3 regions of the Paenibacillus sp. NPDC055715 genome follow, and region 1 is predicted to be linked to each of the others. Evidence: riboswitches for the same ligand, from Rfam matches in the RefSeq annotation. Region 1 holds a riboswitch; each other region holds the start of a gene.
The links. A riboswitch is a leader RNA that binds a small molecule or an ion and turns the genes downstream of it on or off. The one in region 1 is predicted to bind thiamine pyrophosphate.
Positions count from the first base shown of each region.

Region 2: linked by a shared signal. The riboswitch ahead of ACWGOO_RS11010 (thiamine phosphate synthase) and the one ahead of thiC (phosphomethylpyrimidine synthase ThiC) in region 1 are both predicted to bind thiamine pyrophosphate.
Region 3: linked by a shared signal. The riboswitch ahead of ACWGOO_RS20545 (ABC transporter substrate-binding protein) and the one ahead of thiC (phosphomethylpyrimidine synthase ThiC) in region 1 are both predicted to bind thiamine pyrophosphate.

Region 1 covers NZ_JBSHGA010000007.1:23,916-31,830, forward strand. The annotation lists gene acnA (aconitate hydratase AcnA) at 1-1,887, shown strand, start outside; gene ACWGOO_RS13240 (hypothetical protein) at 2,104-2,337, opposite strand; gene ACWGOO_RS13245 (AAA family ATPase) at 2,324-2,728, opposite strand; gene ACWGOO_RS13250 (YitT family protein) at 2,985-3,821, opposite strand; gene ACWGOO_RS13255 (hypothetical protein) at 4,304-4,456, shown strand; gene thiC (phosphomethylpyrimidine synthase ThiC) at 4,649-6,436, opposite strand; TPP riboswitch at 6,619-6,731, opposite strand; gene ACWGOO_RS13265 (IclR family transcriptional regulator) at 6,986-7,729, opposite strand.
Region 2 covers NZ_JBSHGA010000005.1:173,838-181,752, reverse strand. The annotation lists gene ACWGOO_RS11045 (thiamine diphosphokinase) at 1-414, shown strand, start outside; gene ACWGOO_RS11040 (C40 family peptidase) at 694-1,194, shown strand; gene ACWGOO_RS11035 (response regulator transcription factor) at 1,265-1,960, opposite strand; gene ACWGOO_RS11030 (ThiF family adenylyltransferase) at 2,102-3,160, opposite strand; gene ACWGOO_RS11025 (thiazole synthase) at 3,157-3,924, opposite strand; gene thiS (sulfur carrier protein ThiS) at 3,927-4,130, opposite strand; gene thiO (glycine oxidase ThiO) at 4,127-5,275, opposite strand; gene ACWGOO_RS11010 (thiamine phosphate synthase) at 5,341-5,955, opposite strand; TPP riboswitch at 6,237-6,345, opposite strand; gene abc-f (ribosomal protection-like ABC-F family protein) at 6,434-7,915, opposite strand, start outside.
Region 3 covers NZ_JBSHGA010000019.1:2,526-10,440, reverse strand. The annotation lists gene ACWGOO_RS20575 (heavy metal translocating P-type ATPase) at 1-859, shown strand, start outside; gene nfsA (oxygen-insensitive NADPH nitroreductase) at 1,154-1,897, shown strand; gene ACWGOO_RS20565 (TatD family hydrolase) at 2,074-2,922, opposite strand; gene ACWGOO_RS20560 (ABC transporter ATP-binding protein) at 2,919-3,875, opposite strand; gene ACWGOO_RS20555 (ABC transporter permease) at 3,940-4,716, opposite strand; gene ACWGOO_RS20550 (MTH1187 family thiamine-binding protein) at 4,713-5,006, opposite strand; gene ACWGOO_RS20545 (ABC transporter substrate-binding protein) at 5,366-6,412, opposite strand; TPP riboswitch at 6,608-6,717, opposite strand; gene ACWGOO_RS20540 (pyridoxamine 5'-phosphate oxidase family protein) at 6,920-7,354, shown strand; gene ACWGOO_RS20535 (bifunctional 2',3'-cyclic-nucleotide 2'-phosphodiesterase/3'-nucleotidase) at 7,575-7,915, shown strand, end outside.

The sequences.
Region 1 (7,915 bases):
CTGCGTAAAAAAGGCGTGGTCGGCAAATTCGTCGAATTTTACGGCCCAGGCCTGGCTAATATCAGCTTGGCTGACCGTGCGACCGTTGCCAACATGGCACCGGAATACGGTGCAACGATCGGCTTTTTCCCGGTTGATGCCGAAACGCTGGCTTACCTGCGCAGCACCGGACGTTCCGATGAGCAAGTCAGCCTCGTAGAGGAATATTACAAAGTGCAAGGCATGTTCCGCACATCCGACACGCCGGACCCTGTGTTCAGCGATACGATTGAGCTGGATCTGGCTTCGGTTGTACCGAGTCTCGCTGGACCCAAACGTCCGCAGGACCGTGTCGAGCTTAGCCGCATGAAGGAAACCTTCGAAGGCATTATCCGTACTCCGGTGGACAAAGGCGGCTATGGACTGAGTGATGAAAAGATCGCGCAGAAGATCCCGCTGACCCATCCTGACGGCTCCACCAGCGAGCTGGGTACTGGCGCAGTCGTGATTGCAGCTATCACAAGCTGCACGAACACCTCCAACCCAAGCGTTATGCTGGGCGCGGGCTTGCTTGCTAAAAAGGCAGTAGAACGCGGGCTTAAAAAGCCGGGCTATGTGAAAACCAGCTTGACGCCAGGCTCCCTTGTCGTGACGGAATACCTGCAAAAAGCAGGGCTGATCGGGCCGCTGGAAGCACTCGGCTTCCATGTGGCTGGCTACGGCTGCGCGACCTGCATCGGTAACTCTGGTCCGCTTCCTGACGAAGTGAGTCAGGCCATCACAGACCATGATCTGACGGTTGGTGCGGTCATTTCCGGCAACCGGAACTTTGAGGGCCGCGTGCATGCGCAGGTCAAAGCCAACTATCTTGGCTCACCGCCACTGGTTGTTGCTTATGCGCTGGCAGGTACGGTGAACATTGATTTGGTGAATGATCCGCTCGGTTATGATCAGGACAATCAGCCTGTCTATCTGAAAGATATCTGGCCAACTTCCGAGGAAATCAAGGAAGCAATCAGCCTGTCTCTCAGCCCGGATATGTTCCGTCGTAAATATGAGAATGTATTTACTGCCAACGAAAAATGGAACTCCATTCCGGTTCCTGAAGGCGAATTGTATGAATGGGATGAAAAATCAACCTATATTCAAAATCCGCCATTCTTTGAAAAACTTCAAGATGGTGTGCAGGATATCAAGGAAATTCGTAATTCCCGTGTACTTGCCTTGCTGAGCGATTCGGTCACGACGGATCATATCTCACCAGCAGGCAACATCGCCCCTTCCAGTCCGGCAGGACTGTACTTGAAGGAGCATGGCGTGGAGCGCAAAGACTTCAACTCCTACGGCTCCCGTCGCGGTAATCACGAGGTCATGATGCGCGGTACATTCGCTAACATCCGTATTCGCAACAACGTGGCTCCTGGCACCGAGGGTGGCGTGACCAAATACTTGCCGACAGATGAGGAAATGTCCATCTACGATGCATCTATGAAATATCAGGCAGCCGATCAAAACCTGATCGTTATTGCCGGCAAGGAATACGGCACAGGCAGCTCCCGTGACTGGGCGGCCAAAGGTACGCTTCTGCTGGGCGTCAAAGCCGTCATTGCCGAAAGCTTTGAGCGGATTCACCGCAGTAACCTGGTCGGCATGGGCGTGCTTCCACTGCAATTCCATGAAGGCTACGGCTGGTCCAACCTGGGTCTGAACGGTCGTGAAACGTTTGACATTCTCGGCATCGACAATGACGTAAAGCCGGGTCAAGAGCTTACCGTTGTAGCCAAACGCGAGGATGGCACGAAATTCGAGTTCCCGGTCACTGCCCGTCTGGACAGCACCGTCGATATCGACTACTACCATAACGGCGGCATTCTGCAAACCGTATTGCGTCAAATGATTCAAGACTAAAGAGCCCATGAATAATAAAAATCCCCTTCAAAATGCAGTGAAAACTGCAAATTGAGAGGGGATTTTTAACTACGAAAACATACTCGAAACATTCAGGATAAAACATATGCCTATGATTGAAAATACGAGGGTTATAAGAACTGTGATGAGATCAGATACATTTTTCAAAATATGCATAAAAACAGAGCAGACGGAATAATAAATACAAATCGTTTTTTATGAAGGTTTAGATAGTCTACTAATTGTATAAATATGGCCTTTGGATAATTGCACATTCTCTACAAATACCTTAGTGGTTAACCACTTTAAACGAATGAAATCTACCCCTTTTGAACCCGTGAGAGTATTAAAGCGGTTAGTATAAAAATTAGTCTCATCAAACTTAATAGGTAATAATCCTTCTTTAAATTGAAAGCGCAGATTGCTTTCTTCAAAGCTAATCGTGGTCATAAAACGACTCCTGCTCCCTATTATACAAGTCCATAAACTCTTGTTGAATTGGATTATGTTGTAATTCTGAGATTAGCTTTTGAGATTCAAATTGAATATCACCTTCATCTTGATATAAGGTTATAAATCGTATATCCAGCTTGTCTTTATTGCTGTATTGCTCAAAAAGGGAAAGTTCTTGTTGAAGAAAATAACTATGCGTTGTAATGAATATTTGCACTCCCATTTCAGCTAACGCGATAAGCATTTCTTTTAAAGCAGGAATCATTTTAGGGTTGATATTTGGCTCTGGTTCGTCCCAAAAAAGGATTGTATTCTCAGTTAACGTTTCATTGGATATTAATTGTAGTAAAGTAGACAACTTACGATAACCTTCAGCAAGAAGACCCATTTCTATGCTACCTAAACCTTTAAAACGTTCGTTTTCCCTGTACCAGTTTCTCCACTGATGATATTAATATGTCTAGCAAATGGAATGCGAACGCTAGAGAATAAAGTGAAGTCAGTAAATTCAACTTGCGTTATATGTTGATTATTTGAAATAAAAATCACATAGTGGTTCATTTTTGAATAGCAGCAAACAAGCCGGTCCCTCAGGACCGACTTCCAACCATGTTCCCCTATAACCTTTCCTTCGCACCCGCCAGTTACTTCGAAATATCCAGAAAACCCTCTCCGAACACATCCCGCACGTCATGAATGGTGATAAATGCTGCTGTGTCGATAGCCTTCACAATCTTTTTAAGCACCGACACCTCTTGCTTGCTGATGACGATATACAGAACTTCTTTCGGATTTTTCGTGTAGTACCCATGGCCTGACAGAACCGTAACTCCCCGATCCATTTGGGTAATAACCATCTCGGCAATTTTGTTTTGATGCTCCGAGATAATCATGACCGCCTTTTTAGGGTTTAGCCCCTCAATCATGAAATCCATAACCTTTGTGCCGACGTACAAAATAACGATGGTCAGCATGAGCTTTTCCGGGCCAATAATAAAATAGGACGAAAACGCAACAATCAGATCAAAAAACAGCAAGCCATAACTGATGTTCCAATCCAGATACTTGTTGGCGATCCGGGCCAAAATGACCGTTCCTGCTGTTGTACCGCCCACTCGCACGATCAAACCAATTCCGATACCCACCAAAACCCCGGCAAATACGGCATTAATCGTCGGCTCATGTGAATCAATCCGCCAGTTGGCCGTTACATGTAAAAACAGCGAGTTAAAAGCAACCGCAATCACGGTGTACAAGGTCGTTCTCTTGTCCAAAAATTTATATCCAACAATCAGCAGCAAACCATTGATCACCAGATTGACGATCGAGGGGGACCACTTAAACAGGTAGTACAAAATGATCGTGACCCCTGTAACGCCCCCCTCGCCAAACTCATTCGGGATCACAAACAGATTAACAGCCAGCGCGAAAAAAAACGCCCCCAGAATAATAAATGCGATGTCTGCAATTCTTTTTTTCATATATATCCTGATCCTTTCTCAAACATTTCAACGGATGAATCGCCAGACGGATGGGCTTACTCTAGCAGCTAAAACACGCTTACAATCAGTTCATGGTATCCACTACCAAACATAAAGTCAATACAACTTTGACACTTTAGTTCGCCACCAGACTGACTTCATATTTACTTATATAAGGATATTCAACAAAAAAAACAATCCCGATTACCAAACTAAGAAAACGGGCCTCTGGCCCTTGTTTTGGGCCTAGGCACATTTTCCCTCAGAATGACCATCCGCCTAATCCAAATTTTGGACACGTATGACCATTTTCCTGTTTTATGTCAAAAACGTTTTAATTTGAAATATTGCGTTTATAATGATTGAATCATTGCCAAGCAGCCTACCCAGTATTACGACATCAAGTACATACGAGCAGTCCTATACAGACGTCCAAGCAACTCAATCTGAATTTGACGAAATGGAATTGGAGGAACACCCCCATGAATACAATGAACTTAACTGTACACACCCTGATGCCCTTTCACCATCAATACCAACGTGCCAACGCGGTGAGTATGCAGAAGAAAGAAGATAACTCGGAGAAGAAGCTCAGCTTTCAGGACATTTTGAATGAGAAAATGGGTAAAAAATAAAGTAGCCGTTGATCCGGTTGCATGATTTCGCTTTACATAAGCTAAAAAGCCGTGGCTTCCTACATCATCTGTAGAGAACCACGGCTTTTGTATTCATACGTCTATAAGTTCATACCTTCATGGATATAGAGCCTCTGACGAGCTTGCCAGTGCTCTCCATTTGGCTTCCCGGTTGATTGACTCGCTACCTATTTACTGCCCGGCATCCCGATACTGCTCTGCCTTCTCACGCATCCCGGCGGATACCGCTTCTTCGGTATTCAGCCCCTTGTCCGCGGCATAGGCGCGAATGTCCTGCGTGATACGCATACTACAAAACTTGGGACCGCACATCGAGCAAAAATGAGCTTCCTTGGCGCCCTCTGCCGGCAGCGTCTCATCATGGTAGGACAAGGCCCGCTCAGGGTCGAGCGAAAGATTGAACTGATCGCGCCAGCGAAATTCAAAGCGTGCCTTGGACAAAGCATCATCCCGTTGTTGCGCCCGTGGATGGCCCTTCGCCAGATCGGCAGCATGTGCCGCAATTTTGTACGTAATGACACCCTCGCGGACATCATCCTTGTTCGGCAGGCCCAAATGCTCCTTCGGCGTAACATAGCATAGCATGGACGTCCCGAACCAACCGATCATCGCCGCCCCGATAGCCGAGGTAATATGGTCGTAGCCAGGTGCAATATCCGTCGTGAGCGGTCCCAGTGTATAAAAGGGAGCTTCCTTGCAAATCTCCATTTGCAGGTCCACATTCTCCTTGATTTTGTGCATCGGGACATGTCCCGGCCCTTCAATCATAACCTGAACATCATGTTTCCAGGCAATTTGCGTTAACTCGCCCAACGTAACCAGCTCAGCAAACTGTGCTTCATCATTCGCATCGTAGATACTGCCCGGACGCAGACCGTCCCCGAGGGAAAAGGCCACATCGTAGGCTTTCATAATTTCGCATATTTCTTCAAAATGCGTGTACAAAAAGTTCTCCTGATGGTGCGCAAGGCACCAAGCCGCCATGATCGACCCGCCACGGGACACAATTCCTGTCATTCTGCTTGCCGTCATTGGAATATACCGCAGCAGCACGCCCGCATGAATTGTAAAATAGTCCACGCCCTGCTCGGCCTGCTCAATCAGTGTGTCACGATACAGCTCCCACGTTAGCGCCTCAGCTTCGCCGTTCACCTTTTCAAGCGCCTGATACAGCGGTACAGTCCCAATCGGCACAGGGGAGTTACGGATGATCCATTCACGCGTCGTATGGATGTTACGGCCTGTGGACAGGTCCATGACCGTATCCGAGCCCCAGCGTACAGCCCAGGTCATTTTCTCCACTTCCTCCTCGATGGAGGACGTAACCGCAGAATTACCAATGTTCGCATTAATCTTCACGTGAAAATGACGACCAATCACCATCGGCTCACTTTCCGGGTGATTGATATTCGAAGGCAAAATGGCTCGTCCTGCCGCCAACTCCTGCCGCACAAACTCAGGCTCCACCCCTTCGCGGATAGCCGCAAATTCCATTTCGGGCGTAATGATCCCTTGCCGCGCATAATGCATTTGCGTCACGCTGCGCCCTTCCTGCGCACGGAGCGGACGGTTGGTGACGCCAGGGAATTCCGCCGCCTCCCGTTTGGAGCCGGGCTTCAAACCGTTATCCTCCGGCTTGACGGAGCGCCCCTCGTAAGCCTCCACATCGCCCCGTTCCAGTGCCCAAGCTCGCCGGAATGGAGGCAAGCCCTTACGGATATCGACCTGATAGGCTTCGTCGGTCATGGGACCGCTCGTATCGTACACACGTAACGGCTCATGATGCTCCGTGCCCTGCGGCGTATGTGTGGGATGCAGGGCGATTTCACGCTCCGGTACGGCAATGTCCGGCCGCGAGCCTTGAATATATACCTTGCGGCTCCCCGGAAAGGGCTTCCCCCCTCCTGACTGTTCATCCACTGCGTTCCCTACTGTTTCTTCTGTTTCTGTCGGTTTCATTGTCCATTCCTCCCGTTTCGATGAAATAACACACCGATCCGGAACCATCCCCAGGCTGGCTATCTATGCAAAAAAGCCGGTTCCCCAGGGAACCGGCTAATCTAACGAAACAGCTATCCAGACAGCTACACACGCGGAAACATACTCCGATGCATTGCCGTAGACAGCGGCTGCGTATACATTTCAATGGCCGATTACTTCCCTACGCTGGTATGATCCAGATCAGGTGCAAAGGGTCCGGAATCCAGTGCGATTCCATCTCAGCCCGGCATTACAGGCTCCCCCAGTAACTGCGATATGAATTTCATCCACACAATCTTGTGATGATCCTACATTCATATCCTGTCGCAGATCTTTCGTTAGATCTGCTAGAGTGGCGGTAATCTTTCGCCCGCCCTACAATTCTGTTCGCATGAGGCGGCTATAACTGACAACACGCCATCCCCATCAGATTACTTCAAATTTACGGCTTTGGCAACCCTTCTCTGGTTCCTTTTTCCAAGATCGCCTTCAAAATTTGCTCTGGTTGCCCATTGCTCTTAATCCTTGTTACGGAAGCATAAGCCCCATTTCCTTTGCCGCCTCGATCAAAACCGGGACAAAATCATGCAGCGTCTCAGGAGCTAGTCGGCTGACCGGGCCGGATACAGACAAGGCCGCAGCGACCTGTCCCTTCCGATTCACGATAGGCGCAGCCACAGCAGCAGCGCCCGACTCCCGCTCCTCATAGCTGGTCGCATAGCCCTTCTCACGAATATCCTGTAATTGAGCCTTATAGACCTCCGGGTCTACCGAGGGCAGCCATTCGTCCCCGCTTAGCAGGGCTTCCAGCTCCTGCGGCGGCATAAAGGCCGCCAGTACCTTGCTGGAGGCTCCTACAGCCAGCGGCATGCGCGCACCCACTGGCGCAACGCGACGGATCGCCTGATTGCTCTGCACGGCCTGAATGCGGGTACGCATGCTACCATCGCGCAAGTATAAGCTGACCGTTTCGCCCAGACGATCACGTAATCCTTCCATCGCTGGCTGTAACAGTATCGCCGGCTCGTCGCTTTGCGACAGATGGGTGGACAGCTCCCATATCCGGATGCCAAGCCGATATTTTTCCGTTGCGGCATTCCGAACGACAAATCCCCGATCCTCCAACGTGGTCAGCAGCCGATGGACGGTACTTTTATGCAAACCAATTTTGGAAGCAATCTCTGTCAGGCCCAGATCGGAATCTCCGGTAAAACACATCAATATATCAAGCGCACGCTCCACGGCGCGAACGGTTAATTTACGGTCTTCCATTGTGAACCGCTCCTCTTTGTTCCATATTCGTTTCACACCATGAAACATGGTTACATAAATTATATAGAATAGTCGCGGCTACTGTAAACCAATGTTTTTATGACAGCCATATTACAGAACGAGAACAAACATCGACAAATCTTTGCATCATTTTTACTTTTCCGGTTCAGACGTTGACTTTGGATA
Region 2 (7,915 bases), on a different contig from region 1:
CTCAAGGACCTGACAGATACAGAGCTTGCTCTGGAAATTGCCATGGATGAACAGGCAGAGCATGTGCTCATGCTTGGCGTTACGGGTACACGGATGGATCATACTCTGGCTAATGTTCAAATATTGGTACGTGCGATGCAACATCATATAGGTTGTGCCATTATGGACGCCCATAACTATATTGAACTCACTGGATCAACGCTGGAGATTGAGCCTATGGGTTATACATATACATCGCTGATTCCTATGAGTGCCGAAGTAACCGGTATAGAGCTGGATGGATTTATGTACCCACTGCATAATGCCACACTTAAAATGGGACAATCACGCGGTGTCAGCAACAAGCTGATCGCTCCAAAAGGGACGATTTCCATCGAAAGTGGACTGCTGCTTGTGATCCAAAGCAAAGATTAGTTATGACATTATTGTAAACTTTATAAAGGTTTTTTTCTGCTTGAAACCCTTGCTAATCAAGAGTTTTATCATTTATCCCGATTTGTGAAATTCGATATTTTTTACAAATTGTAATTTTTAATCATTTTTTAATAATTGGCGTGTAAGCCTTGTCCCTCAAGCATTTGAGCGTGTTTTTCCAACTATTAGGCGGCTTCAAAGCTGTTATACTCAACGCTGTCAGTTAGTTAGCAACTCAGCTAAATGTTGCATAAATCAATTTCTGGAGGTACTTACAACATGAACATGCATAGTATCATAAAAAAGGCAATTATCACAGGCATGGCAGCGACCATTGGCTTTGGAACATTTGCATTAGAGGGAATAAATACGGCTCAAGCTGCTACCGCTACTGCTTCTGTGGGTCAAAAAATAATTAACTACGGTGAAAACTATATGGGGACTCCTTATAAATTTGGAGCTTCCACAAGCACTACACGCGATTTTGATTGCTCTTCCTTTATGAAGCACATATTTCAGAAATACGGCGTCGACCTGCCTCGTACTTCTGTTGCACAATCGAAAGTTGGACATGCCGTATCCAAGTCCAATCTGAAAAAGGGTGACCTCGTGTTCTTTTCGAGCGGTAGCCGCGCTACAGGTCACAACATTACACATGTAGCGGTTTATGTGGGCGGAGGTAAAATTTTACACACATACGGTGGACCTGGGGTTACTTTCTCCAATTTGAACTCCGGCAACTGGAAAAGAACATACATTAAAGCACGCCGCGTGCTGTAGCATTCATTTCAATTAACGTATTTAAGCCGGGACTCAGGGTCTCGGCTTCTTTATATTTTCCATTACTATACTACTCTGCTTCCGGGGGTGTTCTGAGTGAATAGCCGATGCCTCGTTCCGTGCGAATCATTTTGAATCTTTGTCCTTTGTCTACCTTGACTCTCAAATGCCTGATATACACGTCCACTACGTTCGTATCTGCAATATAATCATGCTTCCAAACATCCTTCAAAATTTGCTGCCTGCTGCAAACCTGATTAAGATGAATAGCCAGATGAAACAAAAGATCGAATTCTTTTAGAGTTAGTTCCAGCTTCTGTCCGCCTCTGCTTACCATTCTGCTCCCACTATTAATATGTAAATCACCTGCCTGTATCGGCCTTTTCACATCACGTGCAGTACCAAAAATCCGCAATAAATTAGCCACTCTGGCTTGAAACACTCTGGGGGAAAAGGGTTGGACAATCACATCGTGTGCTCCTTGCTCAAAACAGGAAACAATATGATTCTCATCGTCCGATGAGGTCATTACGAATATGGGAACAGTGGGATCATTTTGCTGCATAGTACGGATCATGCCGTGTGTATCAGCCTGCTCATTATCCATATTCAGAAGCAGCAAATTCACAGAATTCTCGTCTAAATAAGACTTTCCCTCCGCTATATTGTGGGCATAAACCACCTGATAGCCTTCCTGCTCCAACTGACGCACGTACGTAATAGCAGATGCTTCATTCCCATCCACGAGTAAAATGAACAGGTTCATTCTTCTCACCCACCTGTGTTTAGACATAGGACTACGATATGAATACAGACGTATTTGATACAAACGATTCAAGCATATTATATTGTAACAAAAAAGCAGAGAAATCATTCCCCGAAGGGAAGACTTCCTGCTTTTTACGGTTTAGCCTAAATAGCGGTGATAGATGTTCCTTGCTTCTGTTACATCCTTCGTTCCGTGTATCAATGCTCTCCCATCTGAAAAAATAACTAAACGGTGCGCTCCCTCACTGAAAGAAACCAGAAACGGATTTCGCTCCACTCTTCCCTCTCCCAAAGAAGCCAGTCTGTCCGCTGTTTCTTTAAGATTCACCTGTATCGGCTCTGCTGGTCTAATTTGAACGGTATCCCGGCCGCACAGTACATCTGTTTTCTGGCGATGGGCTGTCGACAAATAAGGGTAGGTCGGATGTGTGCCACAAGAAGGACAATCCGCTTTTTTGACACTGTCTACTGCTATCGCTACATACTCATTTTTCCACAGATCAAACGAAAGCAGCTTCCCCCTAAGATCGTCCGGGTATCCACCAAGTAGCTTGAAGGCTTCCGTGGTCTGGTTAGCCGTGACCATCTGCACCGCCTGTGGTATAATCCCCGCGGTATCACAGGTTTCTCTGCCGAACGGTACAGTTCCAAGCAGACAATGAAGACAAGGCGTTTTCCCTGGTAAAATGGTATAGGTTACACCATAGCTGCCAACACATCCCCCATAAACCCAAGGAATGCGATGCTTTTGTGCCATATCGTTCATAAGTAGCCGGGTATCAAAGTTGTCGGTGGCATCCATAATGAGGTCCACTCCCTGAATCAGTTCCTCCAATTCCTCTGCCCCAACATCCAGTACATGTGCATGTATGATCGTTTCCGAATTGATTTCCTTTAGTCTTCGCTGGGCAGCTATTGCTTTGGGACACCTCTCTGCGGCGTCACTCTCCTGAAAAAGCTGCTGGCGCTGCAAGTTACTCCATTCCACATAATCCCGGTCTGCGATGGTCACAGTGCCCACGCCTCCGCGAACGAGCGTTTCCGCAATCCCGGTACCCAGCGCTCCAGCACCTATAATCAGTACGTGGGATGAAGCCAGACGGCGTTGTCCTGCCGGCCCGAAAGGGGCGAATCTTTCCTGTCTGGAATAACGATCACTTGGTTGTACTTGTACACCAGCTTTTTCAGTCGCCTTCATGCCTGAACCAAGCCTTCTGTCGGGCTGCTTGCAGAGGCATAACGTTTTACAGGAATCATGCCCGCCTCAAAACCGTATCTACCCGCGCGAACAGCCAGCTTCATCGCCTCAGCCATTTTTACGGGGTCCTGAGCTCCTGATACAGCTGTATTCAACAGCACGGCATCTGCCCCAAGTTGCATCGCCATTGCCGCATCTCCAGGTGAGCGAATACCGGCATCGACGATAACTGGAACCTCCGCTTGTTCAATAATGAGCTCCAATGAGAACGGGTTTAGCAAGCCGCGTCCGGTACCAATGGGTGAAGCTCCAGGCATAACAGCATGTACACCCAGCTTTTGCAGCCTTTTGGCAAGAATCACATCATCCGATATGTAAGGCAGCACGATAAAACCTTCCTCCAGTAGTTTTTCGCTGGCCTTGAGCGTTTCAAAAGGATCAGGCAGCAATGTCTTGCTATCCCCAATGACCTCCACCTTAATCATATCGCACAGACCTGAAGCTTTCGCCAGCTTAGCGATGCGCACTGCCTCATCCGCAGTCGTCGCTCCTGCCGTATTAGGTAGCAACGTATAACGACTCAAGTCCAGTGTATCCAGAAAATGTTGCTTATCCCGTTCCTCCAAATTTAATCTTCGCACGGCAAACGTCAATATTTCGGTCTCCGCAGCCTCCACAGCTTTGGATTGAATATCCATATCAGGGAATTTTCCTGTACCCAATAACAGCCTTGACGTAAAAGATGCTTTTCCAATCGTTAACATAATTAACCACCTCCCACAAAATGTACAATTTCCAAGCTATCTCCATCCTTCAGTACCGCTTCATCATGATCTTCACGAGTCAATATGTGACGATTCAGCTCCACCACTACAGTTTTCACTTTCAAATCCAGCTCTTTCAGCAGTTGATCCACATGAATGATCGGATTAGAAAAGGTCATGTTCTGACCGTTAATCGTCAGCTTCATTTGCTCGCCACCTTTATACGTTCAGGAGAAAAACTGCTTATTCCAAGCTCAGTCACATCAGCCCCTTTTAACAGCGCTGCAATCGCACGCCCGGTAGCTTCGCTCAGCAACACACCGTTCCGGTAGTGTCCGACCGCAGTATATACTCCTTCCACGCCGGGAACAGATCCAATACAAGGGCGCCCCGCCGCTGCCTGCGGACGCAAGCCCGCCCAAGTGCGTATAAAAGAAGCTTCACGGACGCGAGGCAGCCAGGCAGAAGCACGGGCCAGCAGCCCCTCCAGGCTTCCAATAGTGACCTCTTTGTCATACTGATGTGGCAGACTCGTCGCCCCAATCCAAAGCTCGTTATTCCGCTTGGGCACCAGGTAAATATCATCGGCGTACATGGTATATTCCAATGGATGATCCTTCAAGGAGACTGCAACAGCCTCACCCTTGACCGGATTAAGCGGATATTTAAAACCAACCTGCTCCAGCAGTCTCATACTATCCAATCCGCCAGCAATAATGACCTGTTCGCAGGAAAAAAAACCACTGTCTGTTTGTACGCCACAAACTCGCCCATTCTGTACTACGAGTTGCTCCGCCTGTGTACCAGAGCATATTGTTGCTCCCAGTACGACAGCTGCCCTCGTATAAGCACGACAAAGCTGGACAGGAGAAATCTGTGTCTCCTTTGATCGGTATATAGCCCCGATCACTTGACCATCCAAACCTGGAATTCGGCGGGCCAATTCTCTGGCATCCCACCACACAGGATGATCACCCTCTCGCGCAATAGCCGCATTCCAGCGTTTTTGCCCCTCTGCTTCCGAACGGAAGGGAGTCACAAATCCTTCTGTCCGGAATTCCATCGCAACACCGGACAAACGCTCCAGATCACGAACCAGTTCGGGAAATGCATCCCGGCTTGTGCGAGCGAACTGTGCCAACTCCGGGTCGGTGAATTCTTCAATCTCTGCTGCCAGCATCCCAACCGCAGCCCCTGAGGCTCCCTCGCCCGGAATGAATCGTTCCACCAATATCGTACTGCGACCCTCCTTGGCCACATGATAAGCAATGGAGCTACCGATGACACCTCCACCAATCACCAAGCATTCAGCGTGTCCAATAGCTTGTGCCTCTGTTTTTATCTCTGGCATATGTTCAAATCTCTCCTCTCCACTAACGATTCTGCTTGCAGCGATCTCCTACTTCCGTTTCACTACTACAGGCTGTGAACTACCCGATCCACCATTTGCCTGTACGCCCTTGCAGCCGCAACGGGGGACTCAGCCTCCCAGATGCCGGACATTACGGCAACTCCGCTTGCACCGGCAGTATACAGCTCCTGAATATGGCGTGGTTGTATGCCGCCTAGAGCAATCACAGGGATGCTCAACAACCTGCTTATGCGCTCAAGCTGTGCTATACCTCGTGGAGTAATACCAGGCTTGCAGTGAGTCTCATACACATGACCATAGAGTACATAATCCGCTCCTGCCCGTTCGGCAGCCTGTGCTTCCTCCAAAGAATGCACCGACACCCCGCAGCGCGTACCCTCTGGAAGTAAACTTTTGACATCCCCAGCAGGTAATCCGTTAGCTGGTAGCTGGATAGCCCCAACGGAGGTAAGCAAAGCAACATCCATTCGGTCATTTACTGCAATTTGCTGTAAAGGAACTCCCAGATTCGCCATACTGCGGGTCAATGCAAGGAGTTCAGATGCGCCCTTCTGCTTCAAGCGCACGTGTACATAATGAACATACGGATGAATAGCAGCAGCCACTTGGGCAGTATGTGCATGTGCATCGGAATCGCCTTCCATCGTAATTACGTGCAATTCGATTTCACTCTCACCTCACAATGGACTAAATGGTTGTAAGCTGACCCTGTATCTTTACAGTCTCATATCGTGCTATACGGTATGGACTAGCCACGTTTACCAGCAAAAAAATGAAGGGGTACGAGATATGAATACGAACATATGAACACGAACGAAAACGCAAAAAAACCACTTCCCAAGGGAAGTGGTTTAACGTACGTCCAATAACCGAACGGATCATTATATCCGTATACGTATATCGTCCCACGTACAAACAAAGTAATAATTTCGCAACCTCGTTTGTACGACGCTCACTTCCCTACGCTGGCATAACCCAGATCAGGTGCAAAGGGTCCGAAATCCGTTTATTCCGTCTCAGCCGCATTGGCGGCTCCCCTAGTGTAACTATTTTATTGTATCAGCTAAAGATAGCATAGCATATTTTCCTAATCCTGCAAACCCCGATTCTTGTGAATCTTGGTACAGAACTGGATATTTAGTTGACTTTACTTGACCATTCTTCCACATTCCACGTTTTGGTTACCCAATCCTCATAAAAGTCCGGTTCGTGAGATACGAGCAGTACCGTTCCTTTGTATTCCTTCAAGGCACGTTTCAGCTCATCCTTCGCTTTGATATCCAAGTGATTGGTAGGCTCATCGAACAACACCCAGTTGCTTTCCCGCATTAGTAGTTTGCATAAGCGGACTTTGGCCTGCTCACCACCACTGAGGGCGGATAGCGGACGGGTGATATGCTCATTTTTCAAACCGCAACGCGCCAAATGCGCTCTTACTTCATGCTGGTTCAAGTGCGAGAATTCATTCCACACATCCTCAATCGGTGTAACTTTCTCTGCTCGTACTTCTTGCTCAAAATAAGCTGGCTGCAAGAAATCCCCTTGATAAGTCTTGCCGCTGATCGGCGGAATTTTTCCCAGAATGGTTTTGAGCAATGTCGATTTACCAACACCATTGTAGCCCACAATCGCAATTTTATCGCCACGTTCAATCGTCATGGACATTTTAGGCAACAGAGCATGAGTGTAGCCAATTTCAAAATCAATACCCTCAAATACCGTTTTCCCACTCGCACGTGCTTCTTTAAATTGGAATGTTGGCTTAGCCGCTTCTTCCGGTTTATCAATGCGCTCGATTCGATCAAGTTGCTTCTCACGGCTCTTCGCCCGACCTGACGTAGAGGCGCGCGCCTTATTACGTTGAATGAAATCTTCCTGTTTCTTAATAAAATCCTGCTGCTTCTCATAAGCTTCAATATGCTGGTTTTTGTTCAGGTCCGCCATTTCAAGGAACTTTTCATAGTTGGCTGAATAACGGGTCATTTTGGCAAATTCAAGATGATAGATAACATTCACAACCTGATTCATAAACTCAGTATCATGAGAAATAAGAATAAACGCATATGGATAATCCTTCAGATACCGTGTAAGCCATTCAATATGCTCTACATCCAAATAGTTGGTAGGCTCATCCAACAGCAACACATTCGGCTTTTCCAGCAGCAGCTTGGCAAGAAGCACCTTCGTCCGTTGTCCACCGCTAAGTGCGGATACATCCCGATCCAGCCCTATCGCCGCCAGGCCCAGTCCATTCGCCATTTCTTCAACCTTCACATCGATGAGGTAAAAATCCCCCATATCCAGTTGTTCCTGAATTTCACCCATCTCTTCCAGCAGCACTTCCAGTTCTTCGGGAGAAGCTTCCCCCATCTTGTCAGTGATCTGCATCATTTCCTTTTCCAATTCCAACAAAGGGAGAAAGGCGTCCTTCAGTACATCCCGTACTGTTTTGCCAGGTGTCAGCTTGGTGTGCTGATCCAAATACCCATAACGTACACGTGGAGTCCATTCTACTTTGCCTTCATCCTTAAGCAATTTTCCGGTCAAGATGTTCATCAGTGTCGATTTACCAACACCATTGGCTCCCACCAAACCTACACGTTCCCCTCCGAGCAATCG
Region 3 (7,915 bases), on a different contig from region 1:
TTTGGGCGAAACAGATTTGCTGCGGTTGTTGGCTGCGGCGGAAAAAAGCTCTGAGCATCCACTGGCAGAAGCCATTGTAAGAGGGATTGCGGATCGCGGCATTGAGCTAGTAGAGCCGACGGATTTTGAAAATATTCCGGGCTATGGCGTGAAGGCTCATGTGGAAGGCAAGCAAGTGCTGGCAGGTACACGTCGTTTGATGAGTCGTGAGGGCATCGCGGTTGGCGAATTAGCCGAGCAGCATATGCATGAGCTGGAGAACGCGGGCAAAACAGCAATGCTAATTGCGGTGGACGGTTCCTATGCCGGACTGGTAGCCGTGGCGGATACGATTAAGGAAACGTCACGGGAGGCAGTTGCCCGTCTGCGTGCAATGAACATTGAGGTCATTATGATTACGGGTGACAATGAGCGGACCGCGCGGGCTGTTGCTGCCGAGGCCGGAATTGATCGGGTGCTGGCTGAGGTATTGCCAGAGGGCAAGGCCGAAGAAGTAAAACGGTTTCAGGAGCAGGGCCTGATCGTAGCTATGGTCGGGGATGGCATTAATGACGCACCCGCGCTGGCTACCGCTAATATCGGGATGGCCATGGGCACAGGTACGGATGTGGCTATGGAAGCTGCGGATATCACGCTCATGCGCGGTAATCTGAACAGCATTCCCGATGCGATCGAAATGAGCCGCCGCACGATGACGAATATACGCCAAAATCTATTTTGGGCGTTAGGTTATAACGTAATTGGCATCCCGATTGCAGCTTTGGGCTTCCTTGCCCCGTGGCTGGCGGGAGCGGCCATGGCATTTAGCTCTGTTTCGGTTGTGCTGAATGCACTGCGTCTCCAACGGGTAAAGCTGTAATCAGGTTTGTTTATCAGAGAAGGGACGCGAGCAGCAGACATCACGATAAAGCATGATCAGTTGTTCATCAGGCAAGTACGCAGGGATTTAACCTCCAGCGTGCTTGCCTTTTTGCTATGTTCAGCTTTTTTAGCAATGCTGTCACCCTTCATCCTGTCGTGTTGGGTTGCTTATCATTTGCGAAAGTTTCATACTACTTGTAGTAGTGCCATGCAAACATGAAAAAACTTCTTCGTATACGCACAGCTTGACACAGATAAAGAGCTTATTTTATGGATTAGGAGTGAAGCAGTTATGAATGATACGATTTCCTTGTTGATGAATCATCGGTCTGTACGAAAATTCAAATCAGACGCTGTTACCGACGAGCAGCTCGCAGCTATTGTGGCAGCGGGCCAGATGGCTTCCTCGTCCAGCAATGTACAGGCTTATACCGTCATTGCCGTTACAGAGCCTTCTTTGAAAACAAAGCTGGCTGAGTTGGCGGGTGGGCAGGCTCATGTTGAGCAATGCCCGGCGTTCCTCGTATGGTGTGCAGATTTGTACCGATTGAAGCAGGTCACGGTTCACCATCAGCCGGGCCAGCCTTCCTATGAAGGTTCCGTCGAAAATTATACGGTTGCGACCATTGATGCCGCGTTAGCTGCACAGAATGCAGCGGTAGCCGCCGAATCACTCGGTTTGGGCATTGTCTACATCGGGGGCATCCGTACGAAAATAGCCGAGGTATCCGAGCTGTTGGGATTGCCTGAGCTGGTATATCCGGTGTTCGGTATGTGTATTGGTGTACCGGATCAGGAAGGGGGCTTACGTCCGCGTCTTCCGCTGTCCGGTGTCTTGCATATGAACGGCTACGATAAAAATCAGACGATGAAAGCTGTGGATCTGTATGATCACACATCGGCTGAATATTTGAAGGAACGCACAGGTGGCCAGCGGTCTACCCCATGGTCAGAGCAGATGGCAGCAAGACTGACCGAGCCTGCACGCTTGCAGATGAAGTCTTTTTTGGAGCAAAAGGGATTTTTGAAGCAATAAAGGTCGGGCAGGCGATAAAAATAACGCAGCAACCTATAAATGGCATGAAGCCATAGGTATGTTTGAAAAATACAAAGAACCTCCTTTTTGCGCATGATGAGTCCGCAAAATAGGAGGTTCTTTGCTTTTGTTATAAGCTGGCTTGTATATCTTTTCAGGGAATAGCTGATATGGCTTTAGAAAGCAGGCAGTGCGTAAAAGCGTCTCGTATTGTCATAAAATAATTGCCGAACGGCAGTTTCATCTTGACCTGTCAGTTTGCTATACGCGCGAATAACTTCGCTGGTCATGTGTGGGTGGGTCTGTTGTCCGGCAAAAGGCCCCTCAAAGGGCCAAGGGCCGTCCGTTTCCGCCATCACCTGACCGGATGGATACTGTGTTGCCAAACTTCGGATTTCGTCCTCATACAAGAGATCCGGTGTGAAGGAGACGTAATAGCCGTTACGGGCCATGCGTTCAGTCGTGGCGGCAGAGCCTTTAAACCAATGGAAATGCGCCTGCGTGACGCCGTGGCGTTCCAGTAAGTCGCAGGCAATATCTGCGTCCTCGTAGACGGCATGCAACACAATCGGCTTGTTATGCTTCCGAGCAAACCGGACAAAACGCTCCAGTAATTCTATGTAAGGAGCGAGGTCAAAGGAAACACCGCTCCGCAAGGCTTCCAGCCGATTATAGTAGGGCAAGCCGACCTCACCTATGGCGACCATATGCTCTGCATGCTTGTCCATCCAGTCGAACAACAGATCAAGCTCGGCTTGCGATGGAAGAGGCTGTTCGGGATGGAAGCCAAAGGCGGGGCGTACCAGACCGGGGAAACGCTCAGACAAGCGCAAATTGGCCCGGCTGGAGGCGAGATGCATGGACACGGCTATGACGGCTTCGACGCTGCTATCAGCAAGCGAAGCGAGCAATAGCTCCTGCTGCTCAGGCGGATAGCTATCCACATGAATGTGCGCGTCGATGAGCGGCGCGGGTGCTGCCGATGGCGTTCTCACATCCAGTTTCATGTCCTTCGAGTCATTCATAACGGTTTCGCCTCATTGCCTGAAGCACCCTCACGGACGCCTCCAGCGTTGCCCGTGTCTCCTTCCAGTCTGTGCTTTTCCTCGCGCATCCAGCCTGTCATTTTCCGTTTCCATTCGATAAAGCCCGGATCGAGGGTGATTTCTTCCCTGCGAGGACGGGGGAAGGGAACGTCTACGACGTGTATCACCGAAGCAGGTCGTGCCGACAGTACGTAGATGCGGTCGGAGAGCAGCAACGCTTCCTCAATGCTGTGAGTGATGAACAGCACGGAGCGGCGGTTCTTCTCCCACATCCGCAATAGCCATTGCTGCATGTCTCCGCGCGTCAGCGCATCCAGTGCGCTGAACGGCTCATCCAGCAGCATCAGCTCTTGCGGACTGAGCAGCGCGCGCAAGAAAGCCGCCCTCTGCTGCATGCCGCCAGAGAGCATATGCGGATACGCCTTGGCGAATGGGCCAAGCCCGACCTGCTCCAGCCATTGCAGGGCTTCCTCACGGCGTTCGCGTTCGCTGGTGTGCCGGGGCTGCGCTGCTGTAGCCTTACGCGGCGCATTTTCCTGCCCGAGCAGCACATTGTCCAGCGTGGTACGCCACGGGAAGAGCGCGGGCTGCTGGGGCATATAGCTGATATGCCCGCGTTCGCCGGTTACGTCCTGTCCGTGCATACGGATGTGCCCCTGCTGGGGCTTGAGCAGCCCACCAATGATGTGAAACAGCGTGCTTTTGCCGCTGCCGGACGGACCGATTAGGGAGACGAATTCCCCGGGTTGGACGGTCAGGTATACATCTTGCAATACGGGTAGCAAGCTTCGCTTTTCACGGAAGGCAAGGCTGATACCGTCCAGCTCCAAGGCTGGAGGAGTAAAGGGACGTTCCTGCTGTTCCACGGCCTCTTGGGCTGATTGTCCATCAGCCATATTTTGCGGTGATAGGTCAGTAGGATGCAGACTCATACGCACCACGTCCTTTCTTTGGTATCCTTCGGTTCCAGCGTATTCTGGTCATACCATTTGGAAGCTATTCCTGATCGGGTTTCCAGCGTACCAGCCATTTTTCAAGCAGTAGAATAGCTACGAACATTAGCAAACTAAGTGTAACGATAATGCCAATGGCGGCAAAAATCAGATCTGTACGGTAGGCCGACTTTTGCAGGTTCATATAATATCCAATTCCTTCACTGGCTCCGATCCATTCGGCAATGATTGCGCCCATCACGCTGTAGGTGGCGGCAATCTTGATGCCCGAAAATACTTGTGGCAGGGAATGCGGCAGCTCCAGCTTCATGAAAATAGCCATGCGGCCTGCGCCCGACATGCGCATATAGCTCATCATCGTGCGGTCCGTCCGAGTTAGCCCGTCCATGGCCGCTACAGCCACGGGGAAAAAGCAGACCAGTGTAATAACCATCAGCTTGGGCAACATGCCAAAACCAAACCACACCATCAGCAATGGGCCGAGAGCGATGGTCGGAATGTTTTGACTGAGAATGAGCAGTGGATACAGAGCTGATTTGAGAAAAGGGATGGTATGAAGAATGATAGCGATCAATAGCCCTGTCACTGTGCCGATAGCAAATCCCGCCAGCGTTAAGCGAATGGTAGCCCAAGTGTGCGCGCTGAGCAGTGCTGACTGGGCCATGCCCTCCTGCACGATCAGGGACGGAGCAGGCAGTATCCATGATTCAATATGCCAATAGGAAACCGCTCCCTGCCAGGCCGCTAAAAAGAAGAGGACCGCCACAAGGGGCGGCCATACGCTTCTCCACCAGGATGCGCTTTTGCCTTTCGGGTTCATGGGCGATATTTCTCGGTCAGCTTATCCATGCTGATGCCCTGCGGGTTATGTGCGATTTTGATCTGTGAAATGACACTTGGACTGCCTGCTTCTGTCAGTGCCTCGTGCATGTCCTTAACCACTTTCAGCAGCTCATCCAGCTCACCTTCCATGGTTGTGTCCAAGGGGTTCACCTGATGTTTGACACCAGAGCGCTGAATAACTTCAATCGCCTTATCTACATATGCATAAGAGTCCTCGTTATTTGGGGTTTTAGGAATCACTTGAATACTGAGCAGTGTGTTAGCCATGTGAATTCACCTGTCCTTCATGTGGAGTGTTTTTGGGAAAATATGGTGGTTTAAGGTGGTTGAGAGACCACTCCGCGTTTCATTTGATCTTACGATCGCTGTTGCTGTGGGATTCTTTGGATAAATTTAAAAGGTAAGAATCCCACAGCAAAGGCGAGCGCTACGCTTCTCCAGATTCAAATGAACCGCTGCGCTGCCAACCACCTTAAAAGCACCTTAGTTTTTAAGCTAGGTTGTGTGGCATTTTTATAAAAGCGAAACAAGCATAAGAACGAAGTAGGCGGAATGGTGCTTTACAAGCGAAGCACCATCCGACTGCGTAGTGGCACAAAGGCTACTTTCAAGTTCGATGTACAAGATCAGCGCTTGGGCAGGAAGTTGTTTGTGAAGGCTTTATCGACTTCCAAGGGTTTGCTGAGTAGCTTGCGCTCGTACATCCAGTTGGAGTAGTTTTGCCATACTTCCGCTTTTTGCACGCCCCATTGGGTAGCATCGTCCTGATAACGCGGGCTTAGCCATTTTTGGCTGGCGAGTACCAGCTTTTTGTCCAGCTCCGGCACAGCTTTGATCAAGATATTTGCGGCTTCTTCCGGGTGAGCGATGGTATATTCATAGCCTTGGGCGGTCGCGTCCATGAAGGCCTTGACCAGCTCGGGATTATTTTTAATCGTCTGTTCGTTGCTCACAATCACAGGTGTATAGTAATCCAGGCTTTTGGAATAATCTTTTACATACAGCATATCCAGTGGTTCACCCCGTAATTGGGCTTCAATCCCGGTCCATGCGTAGAAAATCCAGGCAAAGTCGATATCCCGCTTCACGGCTGTAAAATAATCGGCATTACCCATGTTGATGATCTTCACCTTGCTTACATCGCCTTTGTTTGCGTCCATGATGGATTTCATGACCGCTTCTTCTACGGGCGAACCCCAGCCCCCGTAGGTTTTGCCTTCAAAATCCTTCGGGTTCTTAATCCCGCGATCCACCGGGGCTGCGAAGCCAGATGTATTATGCTGAATGACCGCAGCGATGGATACGAGTGGTACCCCTTGCGTACGGGCCTGTGTGACGCCTTCCTGATAACTGATACCAAAAGGTACAGCATTGGAAGCAACCATTTGATCGGCTCCGCCTGAGCCGGGTTGAACGATCTGGACATTCAAGCCTGCTTTTTCGTAAAATCCTTTGTCCTTGGCGACATAGAGTCCCGTATGATTTGTATTTGGCGTCCAGTCGAGCACGACTTTAACGTCCTTGAGTCCCTTGGTCGGGGGAGACGTTTGGGTGTTGGCGGCAGGAGCCGCGCCTTGCGGTGCAGAGGGGGAGCTTCCGCCGCAGGCGGTCAGAGTCAGGGCCATTAGCCACAGACTGATCAGCCCAAGGCTTAACATTTTCATGCGTTTCATCGTTGTGTTCTCTCCTTTTATTACCCGTAATCCGTCGGATCAGACAGCTTATCTTTCCCATTTCACAAAAATAACTTCTGCCGGACGCTATCTGTTCCAACAACATCATCTTTCACAAAAAAAAGCGCCCCGATGTTCCGGGACGCTTGCGCTTGTATATACCAAAGTAGGGGATGGGCCTGGTCAAAGAAAGGGCGCATCTTGCTTAAGCATTCCTACGCTGGCATTACCCAGATCAGGTTGTAAGGGTCAGTGTCTTGGGACACACTCTCAGCCGGCCGATTCCAGCACCCCTGGCATTGTATAGTCGAATGGGTTATTCATTCGGGTTGACTACGACGATTATATGCTTAGAAGGCGGGTCTGTCCAGCATGGGGGAAGAAGTGACGGTTCATTTGCCAAACGACAGGGTACACTTTTAATGTGAGCTTTGGTCTGGAAATGACCATGATCTTGCGGAAACCAATTCACAGGAATTCTAATTTGCAAAAAGGAGTTGTTGTACCGTGGGTAAAACGGAAACATTGGATCGCAGCCAACTGGAACAAGCCATTGTAAAGGCTTTGGATAACAACAAATTCTGCTCGTTGGGTACGGTGGAAGGCAGCAAGCCGAAGGTGCGCTATATGGCTCTTTTTAACGAAGGGCTGAACATTCATCTGGCGACAGATCGCAAAACACATAAGGTAGAAGAGCTGAAGGACAATCCAAACGCTTATCTGCTGCTGGGCTATGAGGTTGGCGGTACGAAGGAAGTTGTAGAGGTCGAGGCTACAGTCCGGGTAACGGCTAATGAGGGATTACGCAAACAGGTGTGGAACGACTCCCTAAAAGAATGGTTTTCCGGCCCGGATGATCCCGATTATGTCATTCTGGATGTAAACCCGACTCGCATTGAGTATGTGGGTAAGCAAACTGGACGTCAGGTGTGGGAGAAATAGAAACGGATAGAATAGGAGGAAACCAGCAATTCTCCGAGTTATTTGGGAGGTTTGCTGGTTTTTATATTCTCGGAAATTTATTATTTCTTCATAAATAAGTGGAGTAAATGACTACTTTTTTTCCTGGTGTTGGATTAAAATAGGAAAGGTGGGTTCAAAGCTTACATATATGTGCAAAAGTATGTGTATAACGCCTACACCTTATGAGGAGGGATATATTTTGTTATTTCATAAAAAATGGTTTAAAGGCTTTACAGCAGCAGCCGTAGCCAGTAGCATGCTGGTATTTACAGCCGCTCCGTCCTGGGCTGCCAATGATTCTCGGGAGAGCTCTACAGTGAATTTGCGCATCATGGAAACAACGGATATTCACACCACGTTGATGAACTACGATTATTATGCAGACAAGGAAATTAACGAATATGGCTTGATTAACACTGCCGGACTGATTCAGCAGGCGCGCAGTGAAACGAGAAACAGCCTGTTGTTTGATAACGGCGACTTGTTGCAGGGCGGTCCGTTGGGCGATTATATGGCCAGAAGCAAAACCTTCGAGCAAGG